3 regions of the Rhodococcus sp. FG69 genome follow, and region 3 is predicted to be linked to each of the others. Evidence: riboswitches for the same ligand, from Rfam matches in the RefSeq annotation. Region 3 holds a riboswitch; each other region holds the start of a gene.
The links. A riboswitch is a leader RNA that binds a small molecule or an ion and turns the genes downstream of it on or off. The one in region 3 is predicted to bind thiamine pyrophosphate.
Positions count from the first base shown of each region.

Region 1: it holds a riboswitch for thiamine pyrophosphate, as region 3 does, so the genes downstream of both, thiO (glycine oxidase ThiO) here and ACODSO_RS15275 (TenA family protein) in region 3, are expected to answer to the same signal.
Region 2: it holds a riboswitch for thiamine pyrophosphate, as region 3 does, so the genes downstream of both, ACODSO_RS01065 (3-oxoacyl-ACP reductase) here and ACODSO_RS15275 (TenA family protein) in region 3, are expected to answer to the same signal.

Region 1 covers NZ_JBMDIX010000004.1:13,922-19,779, reverse strand. Annotated here, with positions in the region: gene ACODSO_RS04960 (M28 family peptidase) at 1-185, opposite strand, end outside; gene ACODSO_RS04955 (ABC transporter permease) at 210-1,007, opposite strand; gene ACODSO_RS04950 (ABC transporter ATP-binding protein) at 1,007-1,951, opposite strand; gene ACODSO_RS04945 (thiazole synthase) at 2,122-2,877, opposite strand; gene thiS (sulfur carrier protein ThiS) at 2,882-3,079, opposite strand; gene thiO (glycine oxidase ThiO) at 3,076-4,143, opposite strand; TPP riboswitch at 4,143-4,254, opposite strand; gene thiE (thiamine phosphate synthase) at 4,280-4,975, shown strand; gene ACODSO_RS04925 (NUDIX hydrolase) at 4,972-5,811, opposite strand.
Region 2 covers NZ_JBMDIX010000001.1:220,821-226,678, reverse strand. Annotated here, with positions in the region: gene ACODSO_RS01080 (hypothetical protein) at 64-534, opposite strand; gene ACODSO_RS01075 (alpha/beta fold hydrolase) at 603-1,496, shown strand; gene ACODSO_RS01070 (LLM class flavin-dependent oxidoreductase) at 1,474-2,760, opposite strand; gene ACODSO_RS01065 (3-oxoacyl-ACP reductase) at 2,764-3,519, opposite strand; TPP riboswitch at 3,572-3,667, opposite strand; gene ACODSO_RS01060 (hypothetical protein) at 3,735-4,037, shown strand; gene ACODSO_RS01055 (alpha-amylase family glycosyl hydrolase) at 4,067-5,353, opposite strand; gene ACODSO_RS01050 (alpha-hydroxy-acid oxidizing protein) at 5,350-5,858, opposite strand, start outside.
Region 3 covers NZ_JBMDIX010000017.1:111,374-117,231, reverse strand. Annotated here, with positions in the region: gene ACODSO_RS15295 (LCP family protein) at 1-737, shown strand, start outside; gene ACODSO_RS15290 (ABC transporter ATP-binding protein) at 757-1,479, opposite strand; gene ACODSO_RS15285 (ABC transporter permease) at 1,476-2,324, opposite strand; gene ACODSO_RS15280 (ABC transporter substrate-binding protein) at 2,302-3,306, opposite strand; gene ACODSO_RS15275 (TenA family protein) at 3,303-4,013, opposite strand; TPP riboswitch at 4,007-4,106, opposite strand; gene ACODSO_RS15270 (hypothetical protein) at 4,206-4,616, shown strand; gene ACODSO_RS15265 (hypothetical protein) at 4,622-5,275, opposite strand; gene ACODSO_RS15260 (carboxylesterase/lipase family protein) at 5,351-5,858, shown strand, end outside.

The DNA.
Region 1 (5,858 bases), on a different contig from region 3:
AGATGACCTACGACGGCATCCTCGGTGATCGCGTCGGCCAGGCCTTGGCCGTCCGCCGTCGAAATAGGAGACGGTACGGAAACGGCCGGTTGCTCGGCCTCCTCGGATGTATCCGTGGAGGACGAGCAACCGGCCAGTACCAGAGCGCCGATTGCAAGACTTGCAAGTAGGTTCATCCGTCGCATGCAAGCACCCTAGCTGCAACCAGGTCAGGCGTCTCGACGATTGACCACGAATACCGCAAGCCCGAACACGATCGCAGTGAAGGCGATGAAGTAGATCAGGCTACCGATCGGACCCCAGTGAAAGTCGATCCCGCCGTCGGATCCGAGGAAGTGACTCGCGTTGAGCCACGGAAGGAATGGCTGAATCGCACGGCCGAAGGATCCGAAGAGTCCGAACAGATTCTCGATGACCAAGGGCCACAGGAGAAGCAGAGCAATCGCACCGGCGGACTGGCGGATGAGCGCGCCGACGCCGACGGCGACGACGATCTGCAGGAACGCGAGGATGGCCGTTCCGTAGATGACCCGCCAGGTACCGTCCACATCGAAGCTCAGCAACGCTCCCGCGTCCGCTCCGGCGAGCGCCTTCGCGAGATAGAACGCGCCGAGGCCGAGGACGAAGCTCAACACGAAGCCGAAGACGCCGATCAACAGCGCTTTCACCGCCAACACCGAGGTACGGTTCGGAATGGCCTGGAACGTCGTCCTGATGACACCGAACCGGTACTCGCTCGTCACCGTCAGGGCGGCCAGGATCATCAGAACCATGACGCCGAAGCCCCCGACGCCGCTTCCGACTGCGTCGAACACTGTGGGAAGGTACGGTTCGAAATCGGGTGTATTACCTGCTGCCACATCGTTGTTGTACGAGTCGAGGCTCAACTTCGAAGTAAATCCGACGATCGCGCCCAGTCCCAGACCGAGGACGACGACGGCAATGGTGCACCACCACGGCGATCTCGTCGAAGTAATCTTGATACGTTCTGCTGCCAATACACCCATCAGAGTGCACCTCCCATGGATTCGGCTTCTGCGCCGTGATATTGAACGTCGTCGCCGGTGAGCTTCATGAACGCTTCCTCCAACGATCCACGCTGCGAGGACAATTCGTGCAAGACGATGCCGGACTTGCCTGCGATATCACCGATGGCGTCGGTTGTGGAGTTGACCACGACCAGCGAAGGCTGCAGTTCTTTTCCGGCGCCCGGCTCGCGAACCGTGAGCCCCGCAGATGTCAACGCGCTACGAAGCGCATCGAGCTGCGGACTGCGAACTCGTACCGATGCTTCGGAGGCGTGATCGATGAAGCTCTGCACCGATGAGTCGGAGATGAGCCTTCCGCGGCCGATGACCACGAGATGCTCTGCGGTTTGCGCCATCTCCGACAACAGGTGACTCGACACGAGCACCGTTCGACCTTCGGCGGCGAGGCGCTGCATGAACTTTCGAATCCAGACGATGCCCTCGGGGTCGAGGCCGTTCACCGGCTCGTCGAACAACAGAACCTTCGGATCTCCGAGCAGGGCACCTGCAAGTCCGAGTCGCTGAGACATACCGAGCGAGAATCCACCGGCGTTCTTCTTGGCGACCTCGCTCAGGCCGACGAGCCGCAGGACTTCTTCGACTCGCGACTTCGGAATCCCGTTGGACGCTGCCATCCATTCCAGATGTGCTCGCGCGGAACGGTTGGGGTGCACCCACTTGGCGTCGAGAAGGGCTCCGACGGTACGCAGTGGCTGCTTGAGTTGGTTGTAGGGCTTGCCCTCGATCAAGGCGTGTCCGCTGGTGGGACGGTCCAATCCGAGGATCATCCGCATGGTCGTCGACTTGCCCGCACCGTTGGGTCCAAGGAAGCCGGTCACAATTCCTGGCTTGACGGTGAAGGTGAGGTCATCTACAGCCTTCACCGCTCCGTATTGCTTGGTCAGTCCTGCCACTTCGATCATGGCCGTAACTCTCTCGCACCGAGGGGGCCGCGCACATCGCCCGCGAGTCTCGACCTCGGTCATCCTTTTGGATGACGGCAGGGTGCGGGCCGTCCCGGCCCAGCGGCGGGTGCGGGCCGTCCCGGCCCAGCGGCACGGTTGAGTGCACCCCTATGCACTTATCCGTGCCACTACGCCGAAGGCGAACTCGCCTGCGCCCAGAACCGTTTCGGAATCCGACCAGCGCGACGAGCCTCGTACCCCGCCGACACCGCATGCCGCATCGCCGACGCCATCAACGCGGGATCTTTCGCGCGTGTGACAGCGGTCGCGAGGAGCACCGCGTCGCAACCCAACTCCATTGCCAGCGCTGCATCGCTCGCGGTCCCGATCCCCGCGTCGAGGATGACGGGCACCGCCGCGGCGTCGACGATCATCTCGATGTTGTGCGGATTGGAGATGCCGAGACCCGTTCCGATCGGGGCTCCGAGCGGCATGACGGCGACGCAGCCGATGTCCTCGAGCCTGCGCGCGAGCACCGGATCGTCGGTGGTGTACGGGAGGACGTGAAAGCCGTCGTCGACGAGTTGTTCTGCGGCTTTGACCAGTTCGATCGCGTCGGGCAGGAGGGTCCGCTCGTCGGCAATGACTTCGAGCTTCACCCAGTTCGTCTCGAGAGCTTCACGGCCGAGCTGAGCGGTCAGGACGGCTTCGGCGGCGCCTCGACACCCCGCAGTGTTCGGCAGCGGAGCAATGTTCAGCTTGCGCAGCAGATCGAGCACCCCGGTCCCGCCCGCAGCGTCGACGCGGCGCATCGCGACGGTGGTCAGCTCGGTGCCCGACGCGACGAGAGCATCCTCGAGCACCGCGAGGTTCGCTGCACCCCCGGTGCCCATGATGAGCCGGGAGTCGAAGGCCTTGTCTGCGATCTTCAATGCGTCCGACATCTGCTCAACCACCCTGCACAGCCGTGAGAATTTCGATGGACCAGCCCTTTTCGACGGTGGTGCCGTCCCAGCGGCTCTTCGGGAGAACCGTGCCGTCGACTGCGACAGCGATGCCTTTCTCCGGCATCGACAGGTGCGCGAGAAGTTGCCGCATGGTGAAGTTTTCGGGCAGGGCGTGTTCTTCGCCGTTGACAGTGATCACTTTTTCCTAACCTTTCGGTCCAAGGACGGTTCGAATCGGGATGGATCTGCTGCCTTGGCTTCGGGGAGTGTGTCGCCGCCGAGGAGCGCGGAGACTGCGTCTGCGGTGATGGGCGCCAACAGGATTCCGTTGCGACCGTGCCCTGATGCGACGATGACGCGTTCGGAGAGTCGCCCGATGACGGGTAGTCCGTCGGGGCTCATCGGTCGCAGTCCCGCCGCGCTCTCGAACAGTTCGTATTCACCGATGCTCGGCATGAGTCGTTCGGCGTCGGCGATGAGGTCGCGCACCCCGGCGACGGTGACCTGTGTGTCCTGACCTGATTCGTACTGCGTGGCGCCGACTACCAGTCCATCGCCGCGCGGAACGAGGTAGATGGGACGGCCGTGCACGCAGCCGCGAATCGTGCGGGTGGGGGCGCTACCCGCACTCGGGCGACGACGCAGCCGGAGAATCTCGCCTTTCACGGCGCGAACCGGCATTCCAGGAAGCAATGCCGCAGTCTGCGCACCGGCCGCGACGACGATCTGGTCGGCGTCGAGAGCGTCCAGGTCTGTCACCGCCTCGCCGATGATCTCTGTTCCCGCTGCCGCTTCCCGCAACGCGGCCATCAGAGCCCGATTGTCGACGGCCATTTCGGTGGGCGCGAAAAGCCCGAGGCGAATGTTCTGCGCCAGCGAGGGTTCGAGTTCACGAATCTGCGCGCGACCGAGGATCTCGAGCTCGTGCCCCTGCTGCCCGACGAACTCGGCGATGGTCCGCAGGTCCTCGGCGTCGGCGGCATCGAGTGCAACGGTGAGCGAACCGGTCGAGGAGAACACGTCACTGGGAAGCGAACGAGCGAACTCCGGCCACCGAGCCAACGAGTGCGCGCCCAGTGCGAGCAGTTCGTGTTCGCCCGGCCATCCTTCCGACAACGGAGCGAGCATGCCACCCGCGACCCACGACGCCCCTGATCCGACGGCGGGGTCGTACAACCGCACCGACCAGCCGTCACGCGCGGCCCGTACTGCTACCGCCAGGCCGATGACACCGCCGCCGACGACTGCCAAGGTTCCGGACATCTCACAACCACCTCACTCCCTGCGCCGGCATGATCCGGTTCAGGTATTGACGGTAAGGACGGCGTGTCCACTCTCAGCCCTGCGTACCCCAGGACTCCCGTGTATCGACCAACTGCTCACAGACTACCTTTGCACTGTGTATCCCACTCAGAGCTCCCGTAACGAATCGGCGCGCGAGCGGTTGACCTCGGCCCGCCTGTATCTATGCACCGACGCCAGGCGCGAGCTCGGCGACCTCGCCCAGTTCGCCGAGGCTGCGCTCTCCGGCGGCGTCGACATCATTCAGCTCCGCGACAAGAATTCGGCCGGTGAGCGGGAGTTCGGTCCCCTCGAAGCCAAGGACGAGCTCGCTGCGCTGGCGATTCTGTCTGCCGCTACCCGGCGTCACGGTGCGCTGCTGGCCGTGAACGATCGGGCGGATCTCGCGTTGGCGTCGAATGCCGACGTGCTGCATCTCGGTCAGAACGACCTGCCCGTGCACTATGCGCGACAGATCCTCGGGCCCGACGTCGTCATCGGTCGTTCGACGCAGAATCGCAACCAGGCGAGTCTGGCCGCCATCGAGGACGGCGTCGACTACTTCGCGACGGGACCGGTGTGGGCGACGCCCACCAAGCCGAACCGCACGGCGGCCGGACTCGAGCTTCTGCGCAGCACCGCCGAATCCGCACCCTCGCGCCCCTGGTTCGCCATCGGCGGCGTCGACGCCGGCAATGTCGACGAAGTCCTCGCCGCCGGTGCGGATCGGATCGTCGTGGTCCGTGCCATCACGCAAGCACGGGATCCGCAGGCCGCAGCACAGGAACTGTCACAGAAGCTCAAACGAAGCTAGTCCAGCCAGCCGAGTACGGTCGACGGCGACAGGACATGCACCGTCGTCGGCAGTCGTGCTCTGAGTCCGCGGTCCGCGGTGACGAGCGCGGTCAAGGCGGATCCTTCGTGGGCTCGCCGGGCGAGTTCGTCGTCGCCACTGCCCGACGCGTGAAATACGGGGATACGCATATCCTCGAACTGCGCTGCCCGCGCTTCGCCTTCGAGTACCGCTTCGATTTCCCTCAACCACCCGAAACTCCCACCGGGTAGCTCGACGGTGCGCGGCAGCACGTCCGCAAGCGAGGTCAGCAGTGCATTCGTCGCGCCGCTTCGGTCCTTCCACCAGCCATCGGGACGTGACCCGAGAACGTTCGCAGTGTCCAGAAGCACCCGAAGAGGCTCCGAGCGCAACGCCGGCCAGCTGGCGGCGAAACCCGGATGAAGCGGCAGCTGATCGACCATCGCCTCAGGGACCCAGCGCAATTCCGTACTTTCGCCGTTCGGCGTCGTGTCCAGCTGTACTTCCGCGTCCGCGAACACCGTTGTGTAGGACCACCCGCTCGCGACCCGTGCGGTGACCTTCTCACCGCGAACGTGCAACCGCTCGGAGCCGATTCCCGCTTCCTCGTCAGCCTCGCGTACTGCGGCGACGACGCTGCTCTCGTGGGAGTCCTTCGCGCCGCCAGGGAGGGCCCACGTGCCACCCTGATGACTCCACAAGGCGCGATGCTGGAGCAACACCGTCGGCTCGCCGTCGGCCGAGGGCGCGCGAAGCAGCAGGCCTGCGGCACCATGCTTACCCCAGTGTCGCGTGCCGTTCTCTCCGACTACCCACCCGTCACCGTCGCCGCGCATACTGCACTACCTTAGGGGACCGTTCTTCGTGGGTCTTCCCCGTCCAC
Region 2 (5,858 bases), on a different contig from region 3:
ATAGACGCTTGCTAGCTCGATCTACGGCTCTCTTTGTCACGAGCTAGATTGACGTAGAAGCCCCTACGGCATCTCCATCGTCTGCGCGCGCTGAATCTCGACAACCGCGCGCCGAGTGTATACATCGGCGGCGGCATTACGCCTGACCAGCAGATCCGCGATGATCAGCACCGCATGCTCTGCGCGCGGACTCGGGCGATTCCCCTCGGTATCAGCCACCCCGAGCGCACCCGTCAGCACCTCGACGAACCCTTGTACGTCGAGATCGGGATACCACTCGACGGCTGACCGGACAGCACTGGACAGCGCATCCTGTACGTCCTCACCTGTCAGTCCATCGGGATGCAGTTCCTCCAGGAGAGACCTGACCATTTCGGCGTGAATGGCTCCAACCTGCGCGTGATCCTCGGACGACAGCTTCTCGACGGCGTCGGCGAACGCGACCTTCGCCTTGACCCGAGCAGAGCCGATCGCGTCTTCGGTTGCGCGGGCGATCGCACGCACTGTCGGTGGCCACTCGGGCGTTGGAATCACCCATCGATTCTCGCAGGCGGTTCCGACAGGTGGTTACATGTAACTGTGATTCCTACTAATGTGGGTTCATGGAAACAGTCTACGAGCGAACGACCGTCGTCAACGAGGGCATGCGGCTGGCGGTGTTCGAGACGGGCAACCCCGACGGTGACACGATCGTGCTGGTGCACGGCTGGCCCGATACCCACGAACTGTGGAGCCACATCGTGCCGTTGCTTGCCGACAAGTTTCGCGTCATCACCTACGACTCCCGCGGTGCGGGGGAGAGCACGGTGCCGCAGGAGCGCGCGGCGTATCGCCTGAGCAGCCTGGCCTCCGACTTCTACGCGGTTCTCGACGCCGTCAGTCCTGGCCGGCCGGTGCACGTCCTTGCGCACGACTGGGGTGCCGTCGAGGTATGGGAGGCCGCAGCCGAGCCGCGCGCAATCGATCGAATCGCTTCGTACACATCCATTTCGGGGCCGAATCTCGATCACCTCGCCATGTGGTCGCGTGCACGGCTCACCACACCGTCGTGGACCGGACTGAAGCAGGTGTTCGCGCAGCTGCGCGCATCCTGGTACACGGTGACGTTCCACATTCCCGGCCTGTCGACGCTGCGGATCAAGCGCCAGTTCGCCAAGGGGTGGCCCGCATTCCTGCAGGAGTTCTCGAACGTCGACCCTGCCCTCGTGACACAGAACCCGACGCTGTTCTCCGACGCAAGCAACGGGACGAATCTCTATCGCGCCAACCTGATTCCACGAATGTTGAACCCCAGGGAACGCTACGTCGATGTCCCGGTGCAGTTGATCATCAACACCGAGGACGTGGCGGTGCGCCCCTACCACTACGAAGACACGCACCGGTGGGTGAAGAATCTGACCCGCAACGACATCCCAGCAGGGCACTGGTCACCCATCTCGCATGCGGCCGAGATCGCTGCACTGACGGACGAGTTCATCGAGTCCCTCTCTCGGTGAGGCGGTCCCGCAACGTCCCGGGCGCATAGTCGCGCCGAAACAGCCCTCGCGACTGCAGGATCGGGACAACCTGGTCCACAAAGTCCTCCAAACCCGCGGGATACAGTGGAGGCATCAGATTGAAGCCGTCGGCGGCACCGCCGCTGACCCAGGCCTCCATCTCGTCCGCGATCGATTCAGGAGTGCCGATCATCGTCGCGTGCCCGCCACCAGCAGCAAGCGTGCCGAGAAGCTCACGCACGGTTGGCTTGTCCTTGGCGACGATCCGCAGAATGGTCTCGTAGCGTCCATGCGGACCCGTGAACTCCTCGACAGGTGGGAGCGTGGGAACCGGCGCGTCCAGTTCCCACTCCCGGCAATCCTGTTCGATGTACATGCCCAGCTGACGCAGTGACTGCTCCACGGGGAGTAACGCATCGAGATCGGCCTTCTTCGCGTGCGCTTCGGCCATGGTCGAACCGATGTACGTGACGAGGCCGGGCATGATGCCGACCGAATCGGCGTCGCGGCCGGCCTTGTCGATTCGAGTCTTCACATCGGCGTAATAGCCGGCCCCCGAATCGATATCGTAGGCCACCGCGTAGATCGCCTCGGCGTATCGCGCCGCGAGATCCCGCCCTTCTCCCGACGCACCGGCCTGGAACAGCACCGGTCGTCCCTGCGGCGAGCGAGGGACCGTCAATGGACCGTCGACTCGAAAGTACTTGCCCACGTGATCGATCGAATGCACCCCGCCAGGGTCCGCATACTGACCATCGCGATCGAGCTTCAGGGCGTCGCCGTCCCAGCTGTCCCACAGCGCAAGAGCGACCTCGACGAACTCCTCGGCGCGCGCGTACCGCTCTGCACGCGAGGGTATCTCGGTGAATCCGTGATTGCGGGCTTCGGCGTCGAACATCGAGGTGACGACGTTCCACCCCGCACGCCCGCCGCTGATGTGATCGAGTGAGGCGAGCAGCCGGGCAGCATGGAACGGTGTATAGAAGGTGGTGGACACCGTCGTCACCAATCCTATGTGTGACGTCACCTTCGCCATCGCCGTCAGCGCGGTGATGGGTTCGAAGAACCAGGTTCCCGCTCCCGCCGGATCACGCACCGAATGACCGTCGGCGAAGAATACCGCGTCGAGCTTCCCTCGCTCAGCAGTCTGCGCGAGCTCCTCGTAGTAGCCGATGTCGCCGAGATCCTCGACGCGAGAGCTCGGATGGCGCCACGCAGCGCTGTGGTGGCCGCAACCGAACAGAAATGCGTTGAGATGCAGCATCGTTCAGTCCTTGACCAGTCCGCCGTCCACCACGAGATTCTGTCCGGTCACCGACCTCGACCACGGTGATGCGAAGAACAGCAGTGCATCGGCGAATTCCGCGGGCGTCACCACTCGCTGCAGGGGAGTCGACGCAGCAATCATGTCGAACACCTCCTCCGGCGTCGCCGCGCTGGCGTCGGTGGTACGGAGCAATCCACCGGATACCATGTTGACGGTGATGCCGTCCATGCCGAGATCGGCTGCGAGCGTGCGAGTCAGGGACAGCAGGGCCGCTTTCGCCGCCGTGTAGTCGTGGTACGGAACCACCGGGTTCTGAAAGAGATTGGTTCCGACGTTGATGATGCGGCCGAAACCCGCGGCTCGCATTCCGGGCACCGCACGCTGGGTCGTCGTCAACGCTCCTCGAACAGTTCCCTGGAATTGCGCATCGAACTGCTCCCACGAAATGGTGTCGGCCTTGCTTCGGGCGTCGCCGTCGAACGAGAAGTCGGCGAGGGCGTTGTTGACGACGGTAGTAACCGTGGTTCCGAAGTGCTGCTCGGCGGCCGTGAAGAGCGCGTCGACCTCGTGGGCGACAGTGATGTCGGCCTGTACGGCCAACCCACCGATCTCCGCAGCGAGCTGCTCGGCCGACAACGCGCTGGCGCGATAGTTCACGACGACGCGTGCCCCCTGGTGTGCAAATGCTCGCGCGATCGAGGTCCCGAGTCCTCGTCCTGCGCCGGTGACCACAACGGTCTGCTTGTCGAAATTCATGCGCTCCCTCTCGCTCGCTGGTCGACATGCGGCGGCGGAGAAGACAATGCACCCGTGCGGATGCAGACATCCCTACGCTGGTGTTGACCAGATCAGGTTCGACGGGTGTGATCTCAGCCGCTTCGGTGCGGCACCCCGTGTCGCCGACGAGTGTACATCTCGGGCTCTGTACCTGTATCTAGCGCTGGCAGTAGAGATGAATATAGGCTCCTACGATGCCCGAACGAGAGTACGTCGAATACTGGTTGGACGAGAACGTCGTGCTCGTCCTCGACAACCGCGTCGTCGAAATCTTCGATGCCTCACAGAAGACCGTCTCGGGTCGACCACGCTGGCACGTCGCGCACATCGGAGTCGACGCGAAGCCCCGTGGCGGCGGCCTACGCGTCAAGATCGGCGCACGCTTGCCCGACGACTCGATGTCGTACCTCGGCGGGCAAGCGGTGTTCGACGTCCCGGAGGACAAGGTCCCGCATGTGCTGGCATTCTTCGACCGCGCGAAACACGCCAGAGGCTGACTGCGATCCGGTTGCCGGGCACCGGTTCCCTAACCGAAGACAGCCCACCCGTGGGCCGGCACCGAGTTCCACCCCGCGTGTTCGGCTGCTTCCCCTGCCACGATCTCACCGGACACGCGATAGTCGACCGCCTCGTTCCCGAGGTTGAGAGCGACATACAGCGCGTTCTCGGCATCGAACGCCCGGTAGAGCATTGCTGTGTTGGTCAGCTCGAGAGTCTCGGTGCGTGCGTGGTGCAACCAGGGATTGCGTCTGCGTAGACCGATCAACTCCTGATGCAAGTGGAAGATCGGCCACCCACCCGGATCGAGTTGTTCTTTCACCATGGGGAATTCGGGACGAACATCGTCGTCGCCACCGACGCGCTCCTCCTTGACACCACGGAAACCCTGCTCGTCGCCGTAATAGATCATCGGCGTTCCACCGGTCGTGAACAGCACGACCTGGGCGTGCGCGAGGTGCCGTTCGTCGGTGATCGTGCTGGCAATCCGGTTCACGTCGTGGTTGCCGATGAACGTCGCCGGTACGAACGTGTCCATCCAGTCGTTGTGGCGGCCCAGAGCATGGGAAAGCTCGAAGAAGTTCTCCTCGACGATGCCGCTCCACGTCGCCTTCCACAGTTCGTACTGTGTCACCGAATCCAGTGAACTCGACGTCACTATCGCGGCGTAGTCGCCGTGTATGACCTCGCCGAGGAAGTATGCGTTCGGATGCTTCTCCCGGACGCGGGGGATCACCGCACTCCAGAACTTCGGCGGCACAGCGTATGCCGCGTCCAACCTCCAACCGTCGGCGCCGCGGCTCAGCCAGTGATCCATCACGTCGGCGACGTAGTCCTGCACTTCGGCGCTGTCATGATCGAGCGTGACGAGCTCATCGTGGCCTTCGAAGGTGCGATGCTTCGGCCGGCCCGACGACCTGTCGATCTGGAACCACGACCCGGCGCCCTCGCGTAGCTCCTGCTGAAATTTCGGAAATCCCTGTCCCACATGGTTGAAGACACCGTCGAGCATCACCTTCAGACCACGACCGTGTGCCGCATCGATCAGAGCATCGAAGTCGGCCTCGGTACCGAGCCTGGAATCGATGCGGAGATGGTCGATGGTCTCGTACCCGTGCCCCTCCGAGGCGAAGATCGGGCCGAGCGCGATTCCAGATGCTCCGAGTTCGATTGCGTAGTCGAGCCATTCGACGACCTTGAGAAGACGGTGCTCGTCGGCCATGGACTCGCCGTCCCAATCACGGACCGGTGCGCCAGCAAAACCGAGCGGGTAGACGTGCCACCAGATCGCGTGTTCGACCCATGAAGGACTCATACGTGAACCACCGAATCGCGGTCGAGCTCGGCGGCACCGGTGTGTCCGGAAAGGCTGGTGACAAGATCGAATTCGGCCAGAATGCAGCGCAGGACGTGCTCGACGCCTTCCTGACCGCCGAGGGCGAGTCCGTAGAGGAACGGCCTACCGAGCAGCACCGCATCGGCGCCGAGCGCGAGGGCCTTCGCCATGTCGGCACCGGTCCTCACACCGGAGTCGAACAGAACCGTCAGGTGTTCGCCGACGGCGTCCACGATCTCGGGTAGGGCATCCAACGATGCTCGGGCACCGTCGATCTGACGACCACCATGGTTCGATACGACGATACCGTCGACACCGTGATCGAGGGCCAGACGTGCATCTCCGACGGTGCAGATGCCCTTCAGTACGATCGGCCCATCCCAATGCTCGCGAAGGAAGGCCAGCTGTGACCAACTCAGCCCGGGATTCGGGAACATCTGAGCCCAGTGCATCGCAGCGGCAACGGGATTGGCTTCGACTGACT
Region 3 (5,858 bases):
ACGCCGACTCCGAACTCGTCGACGAAGGCGTGACCGACCAGGCCACGCGGGAGCGTCGCGCGCGCGAGGCAGGTCGACGTTCCACCTTGACCGCTGTGCAGCAGCTGCTCCGAGTACCGATCGATCACTTCGCGGAGGTCAACCTGCTCGGTTTCTACGATGTGGCGAATGCAGTCGGGCCGATTCAGGTGTGCTTGCAAGAGGCCGTCGACGACGATTATTCGGGCGCGCAGTTCACCGCAGGCATACAGACGATCGACGCTTCACAGGCACTGTCGTTCGTGCGACAACGTCACGGGTTGGCAAACGGAGACTTGGATCGGACGAGGCGACAACAGGCGTTCGTCGCAGGGGTGATGTCGAAGCTGAAGGAATCCGGCATCCTCGGCAACCTCGGAGAGCTTCGTGCTCTGGTGGCGGGTACCAAGCAAGACGTCGTCGTCGACAGTGGGCTCGACCCAGTATCCCTTATCTCCGGCGCTGGAAGCGTCGTGGACGGGAACATCGACTTCTACACGCTCCCAGTGGAGGGGTACGAGACTGTGAACGGGCAGGACGTCAACATCGTCGACGTCGACCGGCTCCGCACCGACACCGCAGTCATCCTCGACCCGCCGGCGGACCCGATGCAGCCCAACGAGACTCAAAGCGCCGACGCCGACCCGGCTCCTCGCTCCGATGGGGACTCGGCGCCGGCCGGCATCTACGTCGACGGCGGGGTTCCCTGCGTCGCCTAGTTTTCGTGTACGGCGGACATCAATGCGAGGTGTTGATCAGTACATCCATCAGCTCGGCTTCGACGGCAGCGAACTCCGGTGTGGTGACGATCAGAGGATCACGTGGCCGCGGTAGCGGAACCACAACTTGGCGTCGAACGCGTGCAGGTTTGTCCGACAACACGATCACTCGATCGGACAGGTACACGGCCTCACGGATATCGTGGGTGATCATGAGTGCTGTCCACCCGTACTCGAGCCACATGTCCTGAAGCCAGCGCTGCATGCTGGTGCGCGTCAAAGAATCGAGTGCACCGAAGGGTTCGTCGAGAAGCAGTAGGTCGTGGCCTTGCACGACAGTGCGGAGCATTGCCGCGCGCTGGCGCATGCCGCCGGACATCTCCGAGGGCCGTGCCTTCTCGTACCCGTCCAGCCCGAAGGTAGGAAACAGTGCGAGCGCCATTTCCCTGGCCTTCTTCTTCGGTACGCCCCGAACTTCCAGACCCAGAGTCGTGTTGTCCAGCACCGTTCGCCACGGAAACAGCAGGTCCTTCTGTGGCATGTACGCGCTCTCCGGTGCATCGACGACGCCCGAGTCCGGGGTGTCCAGGCCGGCGAGCATGTTGAAGATCGTGCTCTTACCCGAACCGCTCGGTCCGATCACCGACACGAATTCGCCGGCTTCGACATCGAAGTTCACGCCGGCGAGTACGTCGCGCCCGCCGAAGGACTTGGTGAGATCCGATACGTGCACTCGGCTCATCGCGGTCGTTCTTCCGGAGTTCGAGTTTCCAGAGCCCACGGTGCGACCATGCGCTCGACGGCGTAGGTCAGCAGAAACAACGTGACGCTGATCACCGCGGTCACGAGCACCGCGGCCAGCACGAGATCGGTTCGAAACGAGTTCTTCTGCTGGCTCATGTAGATGCCGAGTCCGGCACTTGCGCCTGCGTATTCGGCAAATATCGCGCCGACGACCGCGTAGGTGACCCCGATGCGGAGCGAAGTGAAGAACCGAGGCATTGCCGACGGAAGTCGGACGTAGCGAAATTGCTGCCAGCGGCTTGCTCCCATGCTCGCCAGCAGGGAACGGGCATCGCGATCGGCTGCGGCGAATCCTTCGATGAGCCCGATGGCCATCGGAAAGAACGTCGCCAGCGCGATCACGAGAATCTTTGGCAGTAGTCCGAAGCCGAACCAGATGATCAGCAGCGGAGCAATGGCGATGATCGGCAGCGTCTGCGACACCACGAACAGAGGAACTACGGCCCGTCGCAGCCACGGAGAGAAGTCGACTGCGACGGCGAGAATCCACGCCACGAGCAATGACACTGCGAATCCGACGATCGTGACCTGCACCGTTGCTGCGGCGTTCTCGGCAATGGCCTCTCGATGCGCCCAACCCTGACTGACGATGCGCGACGGCGACGGCAGTACTTGTGGCCTGATGCCGCTGACCGTGACGTAGACCTGCCATGCAACGACGAGTACGAGAACAATCGTCGCGGACGGGAAGGCGAATCGGATGGCGGCACCGAGACGACGGTCGTGCTGGCCGGCTGGTTCGGCCAGACCGACCGCCGTGCTACTGACCGCTGAGGTACTCATCGGTGAAGTAGGTGGACCAATCGGGCTCGGTGTCGAGCGCATTTCCACCTTCGTCGACGAGAACACCGTTCTCGTACAGGAATTTCGAGTATTCGGTCCACTTGTCGAGATTCTGACCGCCGACGGTGCCCGCTGCGTCCTTCATGTACTTCTCGGCGAGCATCTGCTGGCTCTCGAACACCAATGACTCGTCGGTGAACGTGCCAGGGTTGGCATCGATGATGTCCTGAGCGGCGCGCTCCGGTTCGTCGGCAGCGAACTGGTACCCGCGCTGCAACGCCTGGACGAACTTCTTTCCCTCCTCAGGGTTGTCGGCAAGCCAGTTCTCGTTCCCGCTGATCGTGATTGCGTACGCGTCGGGGAAGCCGTAGTCCGTGCTCTCGAAGTACTTCATCGGCGTCCCGCTGTGTTCGGCTTCGAGGCCTTCCCATGCGAGGTACGACACGGTGAAGTCTGCAGTGCCCGAGTACACGGCCTCGTAGGCAGAGGTGCCGAGCACCACGGTCTCGTATTCGCCGGTACCACCGTCGTTCTGGATGATCTGCCGTAGGCCGGCTTGTTCACCGGTATCGCCGAACCCGGCGTACACCTTGCCGTCCAGTGCCTTCGGGCTGGGAATGTCGTCGCGGTCGGCGCGTACGCCGATCGCGGTCGCCCAGTGTTGCAGCGGCGCGAGCACCGAGATAATCTGCGCACCTGCGGCTTTCGCGAACGTCGTAGAGCTTTGAGTGCTGATGCCGAACTCCGCATTGCCCGAGTCCACGAGTGTGTCCGGTGAGGTGTTGTTGTAGGGAAGCACCTCGACGTCGAGTCCGGCGTCGGCGAAGTAGCCCTCTTGAAGAGCGACATACAGCCCGGTGTGATTGGTGTTCGGCGTCCAGTCCAGAGCGAACCGGATGGTGTCCGAATCGTTCGTTTGTGCGCAGGATGACAAAGCGACGATCGACACCGCTGCGACGGACAAAGCGAATAGTCTTCTCACAGCGACACCGGCCACGGCGTCGGATGCAATGCGGTGTCCCAGAACATCAGCTCGTATCGAGTGGCAGAGACGAAGGACCGGATCATCGACTCGCGCTCGGCCTCGGTCGCGAGCGCCGCTGCCTCGTCGACGAGTCTGCGCGCGCCGTCGACGACAGTGCGGAACTCTTCGGAGTCATAGGTCGAAACCCAACGCGCATAGGGATGTTCGGGGTCCGCCAGCAGTACTTCCCTGGCGGCGCCTGACAGTCGGACGGCGACGTCGGCGTAGATCCAGAAACACGGCAGAACTGCCGCTGCCGCAACCGAGTACGGCTCCGTCGCTGCCGTGGCAATCAGGTACGAGACGTATCCCAAGCATGCCGAGGAGTGTTCGGCGGGTGAGCCAGGGCTGGGCAGTACTTCGCTCGACAGTAGCGAGTGGTGCAGTGTCGCTTCCTCGACGGCGCCGGCCGCCGAGGTGGCCCAGAACGCCGCGGTTGTCGCATCGGGCGCTTTCGAGGCGAGGATCGACAATGCCTTGGCGTATCCGGCCAGGTAGAGCTCGTCCTGCTCGATATAGGTACGGAACGCGTCGAGCGGCAAGGAGCCGTCGCCGAGCAACCGCAGAAATTTCAAGTCGTCGATTGCAGCGCGTAAATCGGCCGCTGCTTCCCACAATCGATCCGTATGGCGGACAGAGTCCACCGAGTGCATAGGCGTAGTCATCGCCTCGACATCCCTTCGTCAGCATTACCTGCATCAGGTTCGACGGGTGTGATCTCAGCATCCGCATGTGCGGACGCACCCCGTGTCAGAACATCGCCGACCATACATCATGGCGCGTGGCGACTCGGGCGCGCACAGACGCGTAGACGAATTTGCCCGCGTGCGGGGCCGAGTCGGACGTAGGCTACGCCGATGAGCACAGTCCGCACGTGTACCAGAGCCGCAGCGGCCGTCGGAGTAACAGCTGGGATCATCCTGGCCGGTAGTGGTATCGCGAACGCCGACGAGTGGCCCCCGATCCCGGACTATCCGAGCCCCAGCGTGCCCTTCGAAACCAAGAACTTCTTGACGCCCACCGATCCGGCCTACTGGAATCCGTTGCTCGCCGAGAACCGGTTGACCTCGCCGTACGGCACCGATACGAGGATCGTGTGTACCGCGTTTCACGGTGTACTCACCGGATGCTGGCAGGCGGACCAACAGGGCAACCCGCACAAGCTCGTCGCGTTGCCGTTCGATTTCCCGAACGTCACCGGATCGTCGATGCCCGGTGGCGGCCCGCAGCACTTCGTGTATCCGGGGTTCATTCCGGGGATTGGCTGAGCGTTCTACTTCAGTTCGAACGCCGAGTCCGACACGGTGAATCCGTGACCTACCTGGTCCGAGCAGCTGACGCCGGTCTTTTCCTCGACCCGGCACATCACCCCGTTCGAGCTGCCAGAGCCCGGAATCGACAGCGTCTCGCCGTACGGCAGTGCGCGTGCCGTGCCGTCGAACCTGTGGAAGCGGGGATCGCCCGAGCTGAGAAATCGGGCGGGCGACCCGGCGGTCAGCTCGATGGTGTTCGGAGCGACCCGTGAATCAGGAGCGCCGCTGCCCTCGACGAGGGGAGCGGTCGACGGAAATTCTCCGTGGCAGCCGACAATCGACGTGTCGGTGACGAACGCCGCACACTCGAATTTCCCACTGGGAGTAGTGAAGTAGTAGAAACCGCTGTTGCCTTCGAATCGCGAGGCGTCGGCGGTGGGCGGAGCTGTGGTGCTCGTGCTGGAAGGCCGCGACGAACTGCTGCTCGGGGAACTGCTGCTGGGCGTCGGAGTGGTGGTCGGTGACGGGGTGGTGGTGCGGACAACGGACGGTGGATCGGTGTCGACGGTCGCGAGTGGCGCGGTCGCAGTGCCGTCGACGTCGGAGCTGCAGCCGACGAGAAGTACCGCCCACAGGACACACGCTGAGCCGCCGTATGCCCGCAGTCGGTTCATCCCGCCAGCATAAACAACGAAGCCGCTCATCTGGAGTTGGTACGTTGGCGTTCGTCGAGCAATCAAGGAGGTGCCATGAGTGACGCGACATGCCGAGTGCATACGCCCTACGGGGAGGTGGTTGGCTATCTGGACGGCACCGTGTACGCGTGGAAGGGCATCCCGTACGCGGCGGCACCCGACGGCGATCATCGATTCCGATCTCCACGCCCGGTCGAGCCGTGGTCGGAGCCGTTGGATTGCCACAAGTTCAGCGCGGTCGCTCCGCAAGGACTCGACAATCCTGTCCCGATGGACCCCGACATTCCGATGTCGGAGGACTGCCTGTCGGTGAACGTGTGGGCGCCCGAGCCCGACGGAACTCCGCGGCCGGTCATGGTCTGGATCCACGGCGGCGCGTACTCGCTCGGGTCTGCAGCGCAGAGCGTCTACGACGGGCGCAACCTGGCCGAAGCCGGCGAGCTGGTCGTCGTGACCGTCAACTATCGAATCGGGGCCTTCGGCTTTCTCGATCTGTCGTCGTTCTCGACGGACGACACCGTCTTCGAGTCGAATCTCGGTCTTCGCGACATGATCGCCGCGC